Regions from separate parts of the Paenibacillus sp. GCM10012306 genome, predicted to be linked through region 3. Evidence: riboswitches for the same ligand, from Rfam matches in the RefSeq annotation. Region 3 holds a riboswitch; each other region holds the start of a gene.
The links. A riboswitch is a leader RNA that binds a small molecule or an ion and turns the genes downstream of it on or off. The one in region 3 is predicted to bind cyclic di-AMP.
Positions count from the first base shown of each region.

Region 1: linked by a shared signal. The riboswitch ahead of ACFORK_RS25825 (hypothetical protein) and the one ahead of ACFORK_RS28640 (C40 family peptidase) in region 3 are both predicted to bind cyclic di-AMP.
Region 2: linked by a shared signal. The riboswitch ahead of ACFORK_RS28275 (resuscitation-promoting factor) and the one ahead of ACFORK_RS28640 (C40 family peptidase) in region 3 are both predicted to bind cyclic di-AMP.

Region 1 is NZ_JBHRYW010000016.1:23,142-29,555, reverse strand. Features, by position in the region: gene ACFORK_RS25845 (Ger(x)C family spore germination protein) at 1-803, shown strand, start outside; gene ACFORK_RS25840 (hypothetical protein) at 806-1,054, shown strand; gene ACFORK_RS25835 (GerAB/ArcD/ProY family transporter) at 1,058-2,152, shown strand; gene ACFORK_RS25830 (hypothetical protein) at 2,363-2,662, shown strand; cyclic di-AMP (ydaO/yuaA leader) riboswitch at 2,659-2,847, shown strand; gene ACFORK_RS25825 (hypothetical protein) at 3,053-3,472, shown strand; gene kdpF (K(+)-transporting ATPase subunit F) at 3,598-3,675, shown strand; gene kdpA (potassium-transporting ATPase subunit KdpA) at 3,734-5,410, shown strand; gene kdpB (potassium-transporting ATPase subunit KdpB) at 5,470-6,414, shown strand, end outside.
Region 2 is NZ_JBHRYW010000022.1:46,025-52,438, reverse strand. Features, by position in the region: gene ACFORK_RS28285 (HD domain-containing protein) at 260-1,543, shown strand; gene ACFORK_RS28280 (TatD family hydrolase) at 1,598-2,368, shown strand; cyclic di-AMP (ydaO/yuaA leader) riboswitch at 2,568-2,796, shown strand; gene ACFORK_RS28275 (resuscitation-promoting factor) at 3,081-4,262, shown strand; gene rnmV (ribonuclease M5) at 4,436-4,987, shown strand; gene rsmA (16S rRNA (adenine(1518)-N(6)/adenine(1519)-N(6))-dimethyltransferase RsmA) at 4,984-5,868, shown strand; gene yabG (sporulation peptidase YabG) at 5,980-6,414, shown strand, end outside.
Region 3 is NZ_JBHRYW010000024.1:13,749-20,162, reverse strand. Features, by position in the region: gene ACFORK_RS28655 (M1 family metallopeptidase) at 1-1,201, shown strand, start outside; gene ACFORK_RS28650 (hypothetical protein) at 1,213-2,040, shown strand; cyclic di-AMP (ydaO/yuaA leader) riboswitch at 2,249-2,386, shown strand; gene ACFORK_RS28645 (C40 family peptidase) at 2,390-2,872, shown strand; cyclic di-AMP (ydaO/yuaA leader) riboswitch at 3,253-3,394, shown strand; gene ACFORK_RS28640 (C40 family peptidase) at 3,399-3,893, shown strand; gene ACFORK_RS28635 (GNAT family N-acetyltransferase) at 4,094-4,579, shown strand; gene ACFORK_RS28630 (c-type cytochrome) at 4,706-5,062, shown strand; gene ACFORK_RS28625 (4a-hydroxytetrahydrobiopterin dehydratase) at 5,182-5,469, opposite strand; gene ACFORK_RS28620 (hypothetical protein) at 5,691-5,984, opposite strand; gene motA (flagellar motor stator protein MotA) at 6,189-6,414, shown strand, end outside.

The sequences.
Region 1 (6,414 bases), on a different contig from region 3:
TCGCTAGGGATGCCTCTGCGGAAAATATTCTGAAAGTCCTGACACCGCTGGAGAAAATCCCCGCGGAGGCGTTATTCTACTCACTGGATACTTCAAACAAGGTTTGGGCACCGGTAGCTGCGGTGACTGTTGACACGTTGATTGACCAACTCATGACTACGGGAATGAGTCCTGTGCTGCCAGGGATTTCCCTTTTGGAGAATGACAGTAGGGATACTAAATCTGAGGATATGAGACTTATCGATCATCCGGTAAAACTGGGGTATTCAGGCATGGCAGTCTTCCGCAATGACAAGCTGATTGGATGGATGACCAAAGATGAAGGTAAAGGCTATAACTATATTAGGAACACGGTTAGCAGCACAGCAGGGCATTTGAAATGTCCGGATGGCAAGTATATCAGTCTTGAAATTATCCGTTCACACACGGAAATGAAAAGCCGCCTGGAGGCGGGTAAACCTGTCATTGAGATCAGCGCCAAAGTGGAAAGCAACATCGGGGAATTGGAGTGCAGTCTGAACATCAATGATCCAATGGTGCTAGAACAGCTGCAAGTTGCTGGAGAACAGGATCTTGAGGATTTGATGAGGCAATCGGTTGAAGCAGTCCAGCGCCGTTATAAAGTCGATGTTTTCGGTTTTGGACAGGTGATTTATAATGCCTACCCCAAGCTGTGGAAGAAGTTAGAGTCACAGTGGGATGATGAATTCCCCCATCTAAAAGTGGTGTACAAGGTGGATGCTCATATTCGTAACACTGGCATGATTGCTAATTCGATTGAGCGCCGGATGAAGGAGAAATAGACATGACTCTTACGACCATTGTCGTCGGTTTTTGTTCCCTTGCCATCGCTGCTTTCGAGCTCCCTCCCTTGATTAAGAAAGGCTGGGCGCGTGAAACATTAATTTTCATAGTCATGCTGGTTGCCGGGGCAATCGTCAGTATTGTGGCTTTAAAAGGAATCCAGACACCTAGTCCGATGCGGGTTCCTGAGCTGATCTACAAACCTTTGTATCGATGGATGGAGTACATTCTACAGGTAAAGGATGATTGAGGCATGGAAAATGGGAGAATCAGCTCCAGACAACTTGCTGTGCTGGTCATCTACTTTATTATTGGCGATATGTTGTTGATTCTGCCCTCACTCACGATATCCGCGGCTAAACAAGATGGATGGATCTCCGGAGGAATAGGCCTCTTGATCGGATGGCCGATTGCCTGGTTTCTGTACCGGTTCAGCCGCCTGTTTCCCAAGCTGACGATTATTCAATACAACCGGCGCCTCTTGGGGAGATGGATTGGGGGGTTGATTTCTTTATTTTACCTGTACTACTATTTGGTCACTACCGCGATGCTGCTTCGGGAAGCCGGTGATTTTCTCACTACGCAGATTTTTACGGAGACGCCCATCAATGCGATTCACTTCATGATGATCATTACGTTGGTGTGGGGGACCAAGAGTGGACTGGAAGCTATTGCCCGGTCGGGAGAGACTTTTTTCCCACTGTATATCTTTTTGTTTCTGGCCCTGTTCTTTCTGCTGCTTCCCCAGGCCGAATTATCCAGACTCCAACCTATAATGGGTGAGGGACTTCGGGCCATTACACATGGTTCATTATACAGCAGTACCTTCACGTTCTGTGAACTGAATGCTGTGCTGATGTTTCTTCCCTATGTAGTTACCAGCAAGACTACGGAAAGAGATTATTTGATCGGGGTTTTCCTTGGAGGGATGGCTATCTGCTCTATTATTCTGCTGGCCCTGCTGGTGATTGGACCGAATCTGGCCTCCAGCTATCTCTATACTACCTATGCTGCCGCACAAAAAATCAACGTGGGGAATTTTCTACAGCGAGTGGAGGCCATACTGGCTATCAATTGGATTTTATCGACATTTTTCAAGACTATTCTGGACTTCTATGCTTTCCTGCTCGGGACCGCTCAGCTCTTCAAGTTGCGTGATTATCGTCCGTTGTCGATTCCTGGCGGCATGCTCGTCTTTGGTTTGGCGTTTGCGATCACGACCAATACCGTATATTTCGATTATATTGTCGACTATTATATCTTCTGGGATTTCACCTGTGCGCTAGTCCTTCCGCTGATGCTTTATATGGTGTACAAATTCAGAAGTAAGGAGATGTTCCAACAGTAAGCTGGGCTGTATTTCTATTCACGGTTTACAGAATGGAATAATAGGCGCTGGGCGTTCCAGTTCTGAACCTGTTGTCGTTCCCGGATACATGTGTAATCGTAATCCGAATCATACGCCGCACGACTTCCTTTTGTAAAAAGAGAAATTATTTCATAGTACCGTCTATCCACGGAATTCCGGCAACCAAGGGAAAGAAAGTGGACTAAAAGCATGTTTATTAGCCGTTATGAGGCATTTATCTTCCTCAAGCCCCTCTTTTCGTATTTGAGCGGAAGACGTGTCAAAATCTTGGAGTTCCGCGCTTTTGGGAAAAACAACCCCGAAATATATAAAAAATTCGATAATCGTGACAAAAACGTGAAAATAGGAGAAATAGAGAGATTGAACATTAAGAAAACGCTACCCAATATGAAAAGGGTTTTCTTTATGCATTATTTTGGCATCCTTGGCGTTTTACAAGAATTCCTGCATGAGAGTATGATTACATCTGTTTCAACCACAACCGAATAGTTGATCCGCTTAATTTCCGTCAAGGAAAGCGGGGGAACCAACAATCGGCAGCCGATGTGAGAGTCGGAAGCCGGTTATGGGGTGAATCCTGTATGGATGCAGCTAGTCATGCATCTGTATGGGTAGGGCGACTCTCACCGCCCGAATCCGTCAGCTAACCTCGTAAGCGTATGGAGAGAGGATGAGTGCAATGTGACCGTTAGCGAGCCACAGAGGAGATCCTTTGTGGTTTTTTGCTGTGCTTTTATAAGCAAAACGCTTGTAAGGCAGCGTCTGGTGACGTGACACAGCCACACACGGCTGTGCCCGAAAATGACGATAGGTCACGTTCCTTTCGGAGATTTTCGTTGCCTCCTTGTTGTTGTGCAAGAGCAGGAGGGGATAAGAGATATGGCGGATCAGATGGAATATGTGCTGGTATGCGCACCTACAAAGGCTGGCGAGCATTTTATCAAGATATTGAAATTCAGAGGCATTCAGGTAGCTGGACTAACGAACAATCAAGAGGAAAAGACCCGTTTAGAGGAATTGGGAGTTGAGAACACTGTTTTAGTAGATACTCGCCATCAGAAAACGTGGTTTCGTCCATCCTTTCCTGTAGGCAAGGTGTATTTGTTCGAGAGCAGTTTCCCGCTGTGTTGTCGTTACATCCAAATGTGCCGGGCCTGGACAACACAGCCCATCTTTGTAATTACCACTTCCTTGAACCCCAGATTGGTCTATACAAGACTGGGCGCAAGTTATGTCATCTATTCCCACAGCGGGGATGCCGTTTTTTTAGTGGACCAAACTTCCTGTGATCAGGGATAACAAAAGGGGCTGGAAACGATGCTGGATCTGTATATGATCGCCGCACTGGCCGTTACGTACGGCTTGTTCTATGGATTTGTACAATGGTGTTCAGGTGTAGTCGAGGATGCAGGGGGGAATGAGCGGTGATTGTGATTATTGCTGTGACCTTGCTGCTGTTCATCTATCTGGTCTATGCGCTGATTAACCCGGAGAAATTTTAGCTATATCTAACGCGAGAAATAAGAACAGAAATAGAAGCCTTGCTAAGGAGGGACATTCATGGGCATTCTGCAAATGGTCGTTGTGATCGTAATCCTGCTGCTTCTGGTGAAGCCAGTGGGCACCTATGTATATCATGTATTTTCAGGTGAGCCTAACCGTACGGATAAATGGTTTGGTCGTACAGAGAATGGCATCTATCGCCTCATTGGGCTGAAGAAGCGCGAAGGAATGTCCTGGAAGAAATATGCGCTCAGCTTTATTTTAACAAATATCGTGCTGGTAGCCTTCAGTTATATCATTTTGCGGGTGCAGCAGGGACTGCCGCTTAACCCGAATGGAATCGCAGATATGGAGCAGACGCTTACGTTCAATACGGTCATCAGCTTTATGACGAACACGAATCTGCAGCATTACAGCGGAGAGACCGGCCTGTCGTATTTCTCGCAAATGGCTGTGATTACGATGATGATGTTCACCTCTGCTGCCAGCGGCTTCTCTGTGGCGATCGCTTTTGTCAGAGGGATCACGGGGCGGGAGTTGGTGGGGAACTTTTTTGAAGACTTTGTAAAAGCACATGTGCGGATCTTTCTGCCTCTCGCATTGCTGGTATCGCTGATTCTGGTCGGCCTGCATGTGCCGCAGACGCTGAAGCCGACGCTTGAGGTCACTACACTTGAGGGCCAGGTGCAGCATATTGCGATAGGGCCTGTGGCTTCGCTGGAATCGATCAAACATCTTGGGACGAACGGTGGTGGCTTCTTCGGGGCCAACTCCTCTCATCCTTTCGAGAATCCAAGTCCGCTTACGAACGTGCTGGAAATTCTCTCGATGTGGATGCTGCCTGCGGCTCTGCCATATACGTATGGCTTGTTTGCCAAAAACAAACGTCAGGGCTGGGTGATTTTTACCGCGATGATGACGCTCTTCGTGCTGCTGCTGGGACTGAACTATTATGCTGAGACCCGTGGGAATCCGGCGATTAACGCCTTCGGTATCGATTCCTCGCAGGGCAGTATGGAAGGCAAGGAGGTTCGTTTTGGTATACCGCAATCCTCCCTGTTCACTACGGTGACAACCGCGGCGACCACAGGCAGTGTTAACAATATGCATGACACGCTGACACCGCTCGGCGGAATTACACCGCTGGCGCTCATGATGCTGAATAATGTGTTTGGCGGCAAGGGTGTCGGGCTGATTAATATGCTGATGTATGCGATTATGGGTGTTTTCCTGAGTGGACTTATGGTCGGCAGAACTCCGGAATTCCTCGGAAGGAAGATCGAAGCCAGGGAGATGAAGCTAATCGCTATCGCGATCCTGATTCACCCGCTCATAATCCTGGTACCGACCGCGGGGGCCTTCCTGACCGAGCTGGGCAAAGGCTCAATTACCAATCCGGGCTTTCATGGCCTGACCCAGGTGTTATATGAATATGTCTCTTCGGCCGCGAATAATGGATCTGGATTTGAGGGACTGGTGGACAATACCTCCTTCTGGAATATAACGACCGGGATCGTTATGCTGCTGGGCCGATACGTCTCTGTGATCGCTATGCTGGCGGTTGCCGGGTCCCTGCTGCGCAAGAACACTGTACCAGAGACGACCGGAACCTTCCGGACAGATAATGGCTTGTTCACCGGCATCCTGATTGGTACGGTTCTGATCATCGGTGCGTTGACCTTTTTACCAGTCATTGTGCTTGGCCCGATTGCTGAGTACTTGACCTTGCGGTAAGCAGTGGCTGTCCATAGCTAGCTTTGCTAGGCAAAGCTTTGAAAGAGAGGGAGAACAAGATGAGTACTGCCAAAAGAAAAAAGCTGCTGACCGGACCGATACTCCTCAGCGCTGTAAAAGATAGTTTTGTGAAATTGAACCCGGTGACGCTGATGAAGAATCCAGTCATGTTCGTCGTCGAGATCGGTACCATCATCGTTCTGTTTATGGTGCTGGTACCCGGATACTTTCATGCTGAGCAGTCGATGGGCTTCAACATTACGGTATTCTGCATTTTGCTGTTTACCGTTCTGTTCGCCAACTTCGCAGAAGCCCTCGCTGAAGGCCGCGGAAAGGCCCAGGCAGATTCACTGAAGAAGACCAAACAGGATATTACGGCCAATAAACTGGTGGGAACAGCGACCAAGACGGTTTCTTCCTCTGAGCTGCGCAAAGGCGATATCGTGGTCGTCAGCCAAGGGGAACTTATCCCGGGTGACGGTGAGGTCATTGAGGGACTGGCTTCAGTAGATGAATCGGCCATTACCGGTGAGTCAGCACCTGTCATCAAAGAAGCGGGCGGCGATTTTGGTTCTGTTACCGGCGGTACACGTGTCGTGAGCGATGAGATTAAGGTGCGGATTACAAGTGATCCGGGGGAATCGTTTCTGGACCGGATGATCTCCTTGGTGGAAGGGGCCAAACGTCAGAAGACGCCGAACGAAATTGCGCTGAACACACTCTTGATCAGTCTGACGATTATCTTTCTGATTGTCGTCGTTACCCTGCGGCCGATAGCGGGATACTTGAACATTGAGCTTGATATTCCGGTCATGATTGCCCTGCTGGTCTGCCTGATCCCGACAACAATCGGCGGACTGCTCTCGGCGATCGGCATAGCGGGTATGGACCGGGTCACCCAGTTCAACGTGCTCGCTATGTCCGGGAAAGCGGTGGAAGCTGCCGGAGACATCAATACGATGATCCTGGATAAGACCGGAACCATTACCTTCGGGAACCGGATG
Region 2 (6,414 bases), on a different contig from region 3:
TGTTCACTGTTTTATGATATCCATAATACCAACGATTCCCAAAACAGTCAACCTTTTTTCTAGCGAATTTTAGGGTAATTTTAAGAAAATGTATAGTGTTGTTAGGTTTCAAGCAAAACTACCCAAAAATTACAAGGATAAATATTGTCGATTAAACAACTCAATATGTGTCATAATTCGACAAAGTGCGACATTATTAACCATTATATACCGTCAAGCTCGAAATGACTAATTAAAATTAGATGAAGGAGTTGATCTCATGAAGCAGCCGCTCACAGAAGAGAAGGTTTTCAAGGATCCGGTTCACAATTACATTCACGTGCAGGATTTAATCATCTGGCGTTTGATTAATACTAAGGAGTTCCAGCGCTTGCGCCGGATTCGCCAGCTAGGTACCTCTTATCTGACCTTTCATGGTGCAGAACACAGCCGATTCTCGCATTCTCTTGGTGTCTATGAAATTACACGTCGGATTATTTCCCAGTTCGAACGAAGCGGATATAAAGGGTGGATTCCGGAGGAACGAATGCTCACGCTGTGTGCGGCTCTGCTGCATGATTTGGGGCATGGGCCGTTCTCTCATTCTATAGAAGAAGCTTTTGAGATGAATCATGAAGACTGGACGTGCCGGATCATTCTAGAGAACACAGAAATTACCGATATTCTGCGAGATGTAGAGGAAGACTTTCCTCAGAAAGTCGCCTCAGTTATTGCTAAAACCTATGAACATGAAATTGTTGTGAATTTGGTGTCCAGCCCGCTAGATGCAGATCGGATGGATTATCTGCTGCGCGATGCTTATTACACTGGTGTGAACTATGGCACGATTGACATTGATCGGATTCTAAGGGTGCTTCGTCCCTATAATGGAAGAGTTGTAGTTAAGGAATCAGGAATGCATGCGATAGAGGATTATTTGATGTCGCGGTATCAAATGTACTGGCAGATATACTTTCATCCAGTAACACGCAGCTCCGAAATTATTTTACGGCAGATTTTCCGCCGGGCTAAAGATCTGTATTTAAAGGGGTATGAGTTTAAATTCATGATCAATCCGCTGGGTGACCTGCTTCAGGGAGAAGTGACAGTAGAACAATATTTACTGCTTGATGAGGCGCTGGTCCAAACGGCCTTCATGCAATGGACGCAGGAAGAGGATGGACTGCTGAGCGACTTGTGCAGCCGGTTTATTCATCGTAAACTGTATAAATATGTGGAGATGGAGAGTCTCGATACGGAGACGATTGACGAAATCCGCCGTAGCTTTGCCGAAGCGGGGCTAAACCCCGAATACGATCTGGAAATTGATTTTCCGACAGATCTTCCATATGACGTTTTCCGTCCGGGAGACAGTTTTGACAGCAACCAAATATTACTGCTTGATCGGCAGGATCGGCTGCGAGAGATCTCGGAGGTTTCTGATATTGTACGTTCCATCAGCGGTATTCACCGTGGAAGATATCACCTGTATTTTCCTCAAGACAGGCTGAATAAGGCGCTTTCAAAACTGCCTGATTCCATTGCTGAAATATTCGCCAAATAATGACTGAATAGTTATCGATAGATATAGAAATCAAGACCGGGAGGACAACAGTACATGTACTTATTCGACACACATACCCATCTGGATGCTCCGCAATTCGACGAGGACCGCGAACAGATGATTGCCCGTGCGGTGGAGGCCGGTGTAAGCAAAATGATCAATATCGGATTCAATCGGGAGACGATTCCAACCACAATGCAGCTCGCGGAAGCGTATGATTATATTTATGCAGCAGTGGGATGGCATCCTGTGGATGCCATCGACATGAAAGAGGGAGACCTGGATTGGATCGCCTCGCTGTGCAGTCACAAGAAGGTAGTCGCCATTGGTGAAATCGGCCTTGATTATTACTGGGATACCTCTCCTAAGGACGTGCAACACGAGGTCTTCCGCAAGCAGATTGGACTGGCCCGTGAGCTGAAAATGCCTATCTGTATTCATAATCGGGATGCCCATGAGGATGTAGTGCGAATTCTCCGCGAGGAGAAGGCTAACGAGGTTGGCGGTGTAATGCATTCCTTCTCGGGTAGCTGGGAAACAGCGAAAATGTGCCTGGATTTGGGGTTCCATTTATCCTTCGGAGGACCGATAACGTTCAAGAATGCAAGGGTTCCCAAAGAGGTGCTGGCGCAGACGCCGCTGGACCGTTTATTGATCGAGACGGACTCCCCATATCTGACACCACACCCCTTCCGTGGGAAGCGAAATGAGAGTGCTCATGTCAAGTTGGTGGCAGAAGCTGCAGCAGAAATTAAAGGGATTACTTGGGAGGAATTGGCTGAAATTACGTATGCGAACGCGCTGGAACGATTTGGCATTGAGTGAAATCGGGAGAAAACACGGTGAAAAATAGAGGATAGCCGATGTATTAAACTTTTTTAACAAAAAAACCACCGAATATTACAATATTTTAACCTTATATTTGCGTAAACGTGGTTGAATCGTCCTTTACAACATGCATCAAAACAGGATATCATCTTTTCAGTGCAGTGAGCTGTTGTTATAGTGACAGTTCACGCTATCATGGATCGTCTCGCTGAGTCTTCTGTATGGAGAACGGGGGAACCAATATTGTTTGCCGCATGCAGAGTACATCAAGTACAGCTCAGATTGCCGCAGACACTAGTTGATTTCTTTACGTGGTCTTTGGGGTGAATTTAAGGGCAACCGCCGTGAGCGGGTGACCCAAGATAGGGCGTCTCTCTTTCGTCCGAACCCGACAGCTAACCCCGTAGGCGAAAGTAAGAGAGGAAACCTCGTGCATAAGCCGCGTATTCTGACATCGGAGAAGCCACGAAAGAGTCCTCATAGAACTCTTTTTAGGCTTCTTTTATTTTGAATAATGCGAATGTACCCTGCATACTGTTATATAACAGATGTGGGGGGAGCACTATGCCGGGCAGGCGATCCATGAGCAGGAGACGCAAAGGTATTGCAAATAGCGTGTCCTGTGACAATCTCGAATAGTTTCGTCCGAATGATTACAGACATCTTGGTATACAGCTGACGACGGGGCTATGTAAGGAGGATGGAGAGAGTGGGCGTATTCCAACCAGAAGTATCCCATGATTCGCAATCATCCAGCAGGTCTTACGCTTTACGGTGGGAACAAGTGAATTTTCGCGTACTTTCACTTGCCGGCGTGTTATCGATTTTGATCACGCTGATCATTCTGCTGTACGTACACGGTCAAAGCAGCAAGCAGATCACTTTAGTAATAGACGGGAAAATTCAGTCTCTGGAAACGCGTGAAGCGATTCTCAGTGATGCACTAGCAAAAGAGCAAATTTCGCTGCAGCCGCATGATCAACTATCTATAGGCCTTAGTGATGAAATAAAAGACGGCGACCGTGTCGTGATTAACCGTGCACAGCCATTCAGCCTTACTGCGGATGGTGCAAAAAAGATTTTTTATACGACCGAGAAAACAATCGGTCAGGCCATCAAGAAGCTGGGTATTGCCCTCGAAGGCCATGATAAGATTTTCCCTTCGCTAGATACCACCATCTCTGCCAATATGGATATCAAGATTGTTCGCATCAACAAACAAACTGTACAGCGGACAACGAACTTGCCATATCGAGTTATTAAGACGGCAGACCCCTCCCTTACCAAGGGAACAGTCAGAGTGGCACAGGCGGGCGCACCAGGCGTCATGATCCAGCACATCGAAAAGATCTATCAAGATGGTGAACTGGCTTCCATGCGTATGGTTGGGAAGGAAGTACAGACGGTGACCAAAGACAAGATTATCGCCGTTGGCACAAAGCCTCTCCCAAAACCTGTTACAGTGGCCCAAACAACAACAACTTCCAAAACAGCTAATTCCAAAGCTGCCAATGCTTCTATTTCAACTAAAACCAGTGCCAAGAGCACCAACACCGTCACTAAATCAGGTGTCAATTTTGAATACAAGAAATTAATTAAGAACATGTCGATGACCGCTTACTCTTCGGAAGAACCCGGTATTGGAACCCGTACCGCCTCCGGCACACGCGTAACGGAAGGACGTACGATTGCAGTGGACCCTAGTGTAATTCCGATCGGTTGGTGGGTGTATATCGAAGGCCTGGGCTTCCGCCGTGCAGAAGATACTGGTGGCGCTATCAAAGGCAATAAGGTGGACGTCTACTACGATTCACTGAGCCATGCCCGTAATTTCGGACGTAAGTCGCGTACAGTGTATGTGATTGGACCTGTAAAACCGGAGCTTAACTAAGTTTGAGCTTTTGCAAAATTGCATTGAATCAGCTATAGTGAGGGTAGCAGTTAAGAATAACTTGTGCTCATGAAATGATCGCAGAGCTACCGCTCATCACTTATACATTCTTTAGCCAAAAAGAAGGGGAGCGAATCCTCTTCTTTTTGTGTTTACGAGAAGGAGTAAACATTATGATTAAGGAAGTGATCGTTGTCGAAGGCAAGAGCGACACGATAGCCATCAAGCGGGCGGTACAGGCTGATACCATCGAGACTGGCGGCTCCGCAGTGGACAAGAAGGTGATTGCCAAAATAGCGCTCGCCATGGAACGGAGGGGCGTCATTATCCTAACCGATCCGGACCACGCGGGAGAGCGTATCCGCAAGATCGTCTCAAGCAAGGTGCCGGGCTGCAAGCATGCCTTCATTCCCGAGAAAGATGCGACCCGTAAAGGCGATATTGGCGTGGAAAATGCTACACCGGAGGCAATCCGCCACGCCCTGGCGCATGTACATACGTCCTTTGAGGGCGCACCAGCCCTGATCGGGCTGGATGACCTGATGGCGGCAGGGATGCTTGTGCATCCCCGGGCCGCAGAGCGGCGGATGGCTCTTGGCAATCTGCTCGGTATTGGGTACTGCAATGGTAAGCAGCTCTTCAAGCGGCTTGCAATGTTTGGCATTACGCGGGAGGAGTTTGCCGGAGCCCTCGCCCAAATTGAACAGGGAGGCATATCTTCATGACTGGCAAAGAGAGCGTTTCAACCCCTAAACGGACAAAGGAAATCATTCAGCGGTACGGGTTCTCATTCAAAAAGAGTCTGGGCCAGAACTTTCTGATTGATCAGAATATTCTCGATAAAATTGTAAATGCCGCTGAATTGGATGACACCGCTGGTGCATTGGAGATCGGTCCTGGAATCGGCGCGTTGACAGAGCGCCTGGCACAAACCGCCGGTGCTGTAACAGCGGTGGAAATCGATAGACGGTTAATCCCGATTCTGAAGGATGTACTGTCTCCGTACCCTAATGTGAAGGTTCGCAATGATGATGTGCTAAAGGTGGATCTGCAGCAGCTGTTCAAGGAGGACTTCGCCTCCGTAGATCGAGTGAGCGTAGTTGCTAACTTGCCTTACTATGTTACGACCCCGATCCTTATGAAGCTGCTGGAAGAGAAGCTGCCGCTCGATAACATCGTTGTCATGATCCAGAAGGAGGTTGCCGAACGGATGGCAGCTTCCCCAGGCGGCAAAGAGTATGGCAGTCTTAGTATTGCCGTGCAGTATTACAGTGAGCCAGAACTGGTCTGCATTGTGCCGCACACCGTATTCATTCCGCAGCCGAATGTTGAGTCGGCAGTAATCCGGCTGAAGGTACGGGAGCGTCCGCCGGTAGAGGTTGCCGATGAGAAGCACTTCTTCGACGTGGTACAGGCCTCCTTTACCCAGCGGCGCAAGACGATCGCCAATAACCTCAAGACCCGTTTCTTCCCAGGAGAGGGGCGTGAGCGTCTAGAGGCGCTGCTGAGCGAAGCGGGAATCGAGCCGACCAGACGCGGAGAGACACTGAGCCTGGAGGAATATGCCCGGCTCAGCGGAGTTCTCTTAGCCGCAGGCGTCGTTTGAGCTAAATAGAAACGGTTGCCATCCTTAATTGGGGGCAGATATTTAAAAACACGCCGGAATATGAACCAACCGCGGCCTTTGCCCATACGATGGGGTAAAGGTGGTGTTTTGATGAATTCAGGAGACTTGGTCGTTCGCAAATCTTATGGCGGTGACGTGACTTTTCGAGTAGAGCGCATCGTACAGACCGGAGCCGTTATCAAGGGGACAGAATTCCGTCTGCTGGCGGATTCCCCACTGGACGACTTGGTACAGGTGCCTCCTACCCGGATCACAGAGCTGGGACAGCGAGCGCAGATAAAGGCAAAAGAATCGTTGACGCAGCTGCACAAGGACCGTCAGGACCAAACACAGCACAGTGGAAACGGTACGGGCGGGCTGTGGAATCAATCCTCTACAGAATCGGCTTATTTTGAAGTGCCAGGCAAAGTGCTGCATTTGGACGGGGATGCATCCTATTTGAATAAAAGCCTTAGCTTGTATGAGCAATTGCGGATTCCTGCCGAGGGCCATCATGTACATGAGTCCTCCATGGCCGATACACTC
Region 3 (6,414 bases):
CGAATATACCGTCGCTGCCACCGGATTCCCGGTGAAGACCGCTAAATTGAAGCAGAATCAGAAAATTTACCAATTCTACGCTGACGACGTTCATGATTTTGCCTGGGCTGCCTCCCCTGATTTTGTGGTTGCCGAAGAGGCCTTCTCCACACCAGAGGTTCCCGGCGTGCGAATCAAGCTATATCTGGATCCACTGCATAAAGATCTTAAGGAGCGTTATTTCCAAGCTGCTAAGGCTGCTCTAAGCGCCTTCAGTAAATGGTACGGGCCATATCCTTATTCCACTCTTTCAATAGTAGTTCCGCCCAAGGGCGCCAACGGGGCTGGGGGAATGGAATATCCGACACTGATTACGGCCTTCGGCGCTTCCGAGGCCTCTCCAGACACCTCATTGGAACGAACAGTCGTTCACGAGATAGGTCATCAATATTTCTATGGCATGATGGCCAGCAACGAGTTTGAGGAAGCCTGGCTGGACGAGAGCTTCACCTCCTATGCTGAAGACCGCCTTATGGAGCAAGAGTATGGTGTAATGGCCAATCTGCCCATTCAGGCCAGCCTGGTAACCTCTCCGGAGGCCCTCACACTGGAAACCTGGAGATACAGCGGAGCAGACTCTTACACACAAAATGTGTACATCCGCGGCAAATTGGTACTGAAAGACATCGAACGGCAGGTCGGTACTAAAACTATGGATACCATCCTGTCCACCTATGCGAATAAGTACCGGTTCCGTCATCCCTCTACCCGTGACTTTCAAAAGGTTGTAGAGAACGTGACCAAGAAATCATGGCAAAGCTATTTCGATCTTTACATCTACGACGGTGGAGCCCCTGACTTCTCGATAGACGACATCCAGATGCACACCAAAGAAAATACTGGCACCGGCCAAGGCTACGAATCCATCGTAAAGGTAAGCAACAGGGGCAGTCACTACGCTAATGTCCCCATTAGATTTACCTTCTCTGATGGCCACACCGTGGAGCGAGTCTGGAATGGGAGCAAAAAGAATACATCGTTCCAGTTATTCTCCAGCTCCCCGCTACTGTCGGCAGAGATCGATCCCCAGCACACCCTGCTGCTGGAGAACAAACATATCAACAATTTCAGGCTGGCGGAGATCAAGCCGGATACCCTCTCCCGCTGGACGCTAACATTGTCGAAACTGCTTGAAACTGTGCTTGGAACTCTGGTCTGGTGAGGTGAATGGGCTTGAAAACATCAATTATTCGCGGCTGGCAAAGTATGAAGGAGCAAACTTATATTCTGATCCTGCTATTCATCTACCGGCTACTCTGGGGCTATTTTATATATGGTTTCGTACGGGAGGCCGTAGTATCAGTCCTCCTGCGCTACCCCGACCACAACGCGGGAGGCAGCGGAATGGGCCGACTGCTATTCTACATCGAGGGCCAGCATAGCCTTACCTCCGACCCTGCTATACAGCGCTGGTTGTGGCTGTTATTGGGGTTGACCGTGCTGCGACTGCTCATTTCCCCGTTGATCCGGGCGGGTCTACTGCATGAGTTGCATCAGGAGCGCTCAGGAGAACGCGGCCTGTTCTTTTTTCCCGGCATGAAAAAGCATGGTCTGTCTGTGCTGATCTTCAGCCTGGTAGAGTGGTTACTCTCCCTCCTGCCTGTCTACTGGTTCGCACCCAAGATATATACACTGCTGCTCTCGTCTTTAATGGATTATAAGGTGCTACTGAACGGCATTCCCTATGTTCTGGCTTGGTTCGCCTACGTATACGTTATCCGCTTGCTGCTCTTGTACATGCAATTCGGCTATACGGCCGGGACCGGTATGTTCTCCTCCCTGCTGATCGCCCTGCGGTGCTTCCTCACCGCAATTGGGGTATCGCTCGTGCTGGGAGCAGGCAGTCTGCTGCTCTTGGTGATCTACGTCTTAGGGATTATTTACTTCCCAGGCCTACCTGCACTCCTAATCCGCCAACTCCTTCCACTCCCGTCTACACTGTTCAAATTGTGGGGCATTGCGGCCCAATATGACCTATGGAGAAGTAAAGCATTTCCATAATAATTCCGCCCCTTAGGGCATATTTAGAAGAGTCACTGTTCCTGGTTAAACAGGAGCGGCGACTCTTTTTGGTCATCCTCAGCAGCGCGATTTGCAAAATGGTTACGGGTTTGATACAATGGCTTCTGTACTACTAGTAACAACTTTGTAATCTTTTGCAGGCATTTCTTAATAACTTCGTTTATATCATGTCGATACGTCACTTTGGGTGCATAAAACGCCGAATTCCTTGCACCGGGAAGTGGGGGAACCATATTTTGGGTGAATTGATCTCGTAAGAGAGGGATCATAGGGGACCTTCTACCGAACCCTTAAGCTAACCTCGCAGGCCTTGGAAGGAGTACATCTTTTGAACAGACAGAATTTTAAGAAAATCATTGTTACAGCCACACTGGGCCTGGCCCTCGCCATCGGAATCGGAACCAACAGTGCTTCAGCAGATTCCAAAATGGACACGGTCATCACAAAAACCCTCGGAACCTCCTATAAAACTGGAGGGACAAGCACAGCCGGATTTGATTGTTCTGGATTCACTACATATGTATACAAAAGCATCGGCATTTCGTTGCCGCGCACATCCCAATCGCAATATAACGCAGGTACCTCCGTCTCTCGCAGTCAAATGCGGCCCGGAGACCTCGTATTCTTCAACACACTTGGCAACGGTGTATCTCATGTAGGCATCTTCGTCGGCAATGGTAAATTTGCTCAATCATCGTCTTCACACGGTGTCATTATTAGCTCACTGAGTCAGAAATACTGGGCTGATCGCTACATCGGTGCCAAACGAGTCATGAGCACAACTGCTTATAAATCGGTTGCCTACGACTAAACTAACCTCTGTACTACGAACATTCCATTTAACTTCATATCTATGCTATGCCCGGAGTCTTGATGGTTATCATCATCGATTTCCGGGTTTTTCCTATTTTATAGTATACGTATACACCTTTAGAGAGCAGATGAATCATCTTTACGCCAAAAAACTCAATAAATTATGGAAATTTTGTTTTGTTCTCTATTTTTAGCGTTACTAGGGAGAATCCGCTCTTAAAATCACATTTTTTGCGCACAAATATGCTATAAATGATTGCCAAGCGACGCTGTGTTTGTTACAATTAGCGCAGTGAGTTTTTAGTAACATTTTTGTAATTATTGAGTCACCTTTTTATAAGGTTTTGTCATGTATTCATATAGCAGTCTAATTCTAATCAACAGTATATGCCGAGTTCCCTAACTATTAGGGAAACGGGGGAACCACTTTGGGTGAATTGACCTCCTGTTCAGAGAGGGGTCATAGGGGACCTTCAACCGAACCCTTAAGCTAACCTCGTAGGCATTGGAAGGGGTTTACACTTTTGAAGAAGAAATTGGCAGCGGCAGTACTAGGCTTTTCTATGATGCTTACAGCTGTTGGAGCAGGAAGCGCTTTCGCCGATTCCAAGATGGATAAGGTGATTGACAAGGCTATTGGTACCAAGTACGTATCTGGTGGCACATCTACAAGCGGATTTGATTGCTCCGGTTTTACAATGTATGTCTTCAACAAGATCGGCATTGACCTGCCACACCAATCCGGTTCCCAATATCAGATGGGCTCCACGGTGTCCCGTGACGAACTGAGAGCAGGCGACCTGGTATTCTTCAATACTAGTGGTAAAGGCATTTCCCACGTTGGCGTTTATGTCGGCGAAGGCAAATTTGCCCATGCTTCATCCTCTCGCGGTGTAACAATCAGCTCACTGAGTGAGAGCTATTATGTTAGTCGTTATGTGGGTGCCAAACGCATTATGAGCACAGATGCTTATCAGGCGCTTGCCACGGACTCTCAAGATTTTGACGATGTACAATAATTTATAAGTCATACGTAAGTCCTTTTCCCGATTTCACTGAAATCTGGAGAAGGGCTTTTTTGTCATCTCTGTTACTCTTCATTACCCCTTCTGAAATTCATCAAACAACAAATTCCTGACTTCCTGCGCCTGATCTTATGACTTTTGTATATAATTAAATTATAGAGCATTGCCCTATGGAAAGGAGGTCTCACGACCCTATGATTCATTCACCTGTTACATTCCATGTGGTACCGATGGAGACCAGTCATGCCGAAGACATCTGCCACTGGAGCTATGAGCCTCCTTACAATATATATGGCTGGATGCCTTGGAAGCAGATGGAGGAGCTTGGTATTGAGTTTGGCGATCCACAGCTGCGAAGCCAGCAATATGTGTCTGTACTTAACGATGAGGGCGATCTCTGTGGCTTCGCACAGCTGTTCCCAATGGAAGGTGTGGTACGCCTGGGGGTCGGTATGCGTCCAGAGCTCTGTGGTCACGGAATGGGCCAATACTTTGTCCGGGCCATTGTCCAGGCTGCAGTTCGGCGCTATCCTGAGCGGGAGGTTGATCTGGAGGTGCTGACCTGGAATCAGCGAGCCATTCGTACTTATCAAAAAAGCGGCTTTACCATTACAGACACTTATGAACGAATGACACCTACTGGAAGTAAACCATTTTATTGTATGGTCTATGAGAAATGATGCTCTGTTACAGGAACTTTAGGCAAGTATCGCTTAGTCGTTCATTTTTTTGCCACAAATGCTATGATAACGCTTCACCTTCCGCTATAATGTAGGAAGCAGCTTACATAGAAGGGACGATTGGGGATGCAAAAATGGATCATGAGCGGATTGTTTTTTGCCGCCTGTGCCTTTGCGGTAGTTCTAATGTTCACACTTCCAGGTAAAGAAGAGGTCGCGGAACAGAACAAACCTACTATGCCTGAAATTCAGCTTGATGCCGCCAAGGCAGAAGCGACTGTGAAAGCCAATTGTATCACCTGCCATGGCGATCAGCTTCAAGGCGGGGTAGGACCCAGCTTGAAGAATGAAGGTGGCCAGCATGACGCTGCCGGGATTTACAGTATAGTGACCAAAGGACGGGGCCAAATGCCTTCCTTCAAGGAAAAGCTGGCGCCGGAGGAGATTGCGAACGTGGCCACATGGCTGGCTGAGAAGAAGTAAAACTCCCTTGAGAGACTACACAAATACGCCCGTGCCGGGATTTACATCCTGCTGCACGGGCTTTTTTCGCATTTATGAGCCTTCTTATACAATGTTATCTCAAAAGACTACACGACAGGCTAGCGCGCCTTCTCAAAGGCCTCGTTAAACTCCTGTGCACCACGAATGTCCAGTGGCGTAATTCCGCCCTCATCATGTGTCGTCAGGCGAAGCGTGACCGCTTTATAATCAATTGTAATATGTGGATGGTGGTCAAAAGCCTCAGCAATGGCAGCCACCGCATCGACAAAGGCTATGCCCTTCATATAATCGCTGAACATATATTTGCGCGTAATCGTGTTTTTCACCAGCTTCCAGCCTTCCAGCTTGCCGATCTGCTCGATCAATTCTTCCTCTGTAAGCAGCACATTGTTACCTCCCTTACTTAATTAGTAGCAAAGTTCCGATCGCCTTGTCTCTTTGCTTGTTTAAATAAAACATCCCTTAGCTTCTGAGGTCCAAGGGATGTGCCAGGATAAAGACAATTTTCGGTTTAATTGTATTCTTCAATCCCGGTAAATAGTACTTCGCTCCGTCAATTTTACCACGGGCGGCAGACTGCGGCAAATTCCGCTCTGCTAGATTCCTATTAAACGAGGACAACAGAAGCCAAGTCCTCTTCGCCGAGCAAAACGTTGATCCGGTGTGTATCCTTGTCGTAGATCACAACCCCGCTTCCCACCTCAATGACCGGTTCATTGCCAAGTGCATAGAACAGATCCTCAGCAAGCGCTTCCCATACCTCAAGCTTCGACTCCTGTGGCAGCTCCTGCCATTCCTCCGGGTCCATTTCAAAAAATAAAAATCCGTCGGTAATACGCCCGACTGCTTCGGTCAAATCGTTCAGGATTTCTGCATAATCTCTGCCATGTTTAACGCCCATGTGTATCACTCCGTTTTCTTCACTGATGAATAATAACTTACCTTCTCCATTATAGCCGAAAAAATGACTTCACAAAAAAGGGAATGATGTCGATAAATAAGAATATAAGTTATTCCGTTTGGGTTAAGATGCCCCGCCGCGCTTCAAGGATGATTAACGCGGCTACGTCGGATCACTTCTTAAATCTCATGGACGAGGTGCATAATGGAAATCTCAACAATAATCGGTCTAGTCTTTGGTCTGGTCTCTGTTCTTTTCGGGATGGTGCTGAAGGGCGCTCCCATCCAGAGTTTGGCCACTCCCGCTGCTTACTTAATTATTTTATTGGGTACCGCCGCTTCAATCTTTATGGCTTTTCCATTTTCAGAAATCAAAAAGGTACCAAGCTTGTTTAAAATGATCTTTGTTAAAAAGAAACTGGTCAGCAAAG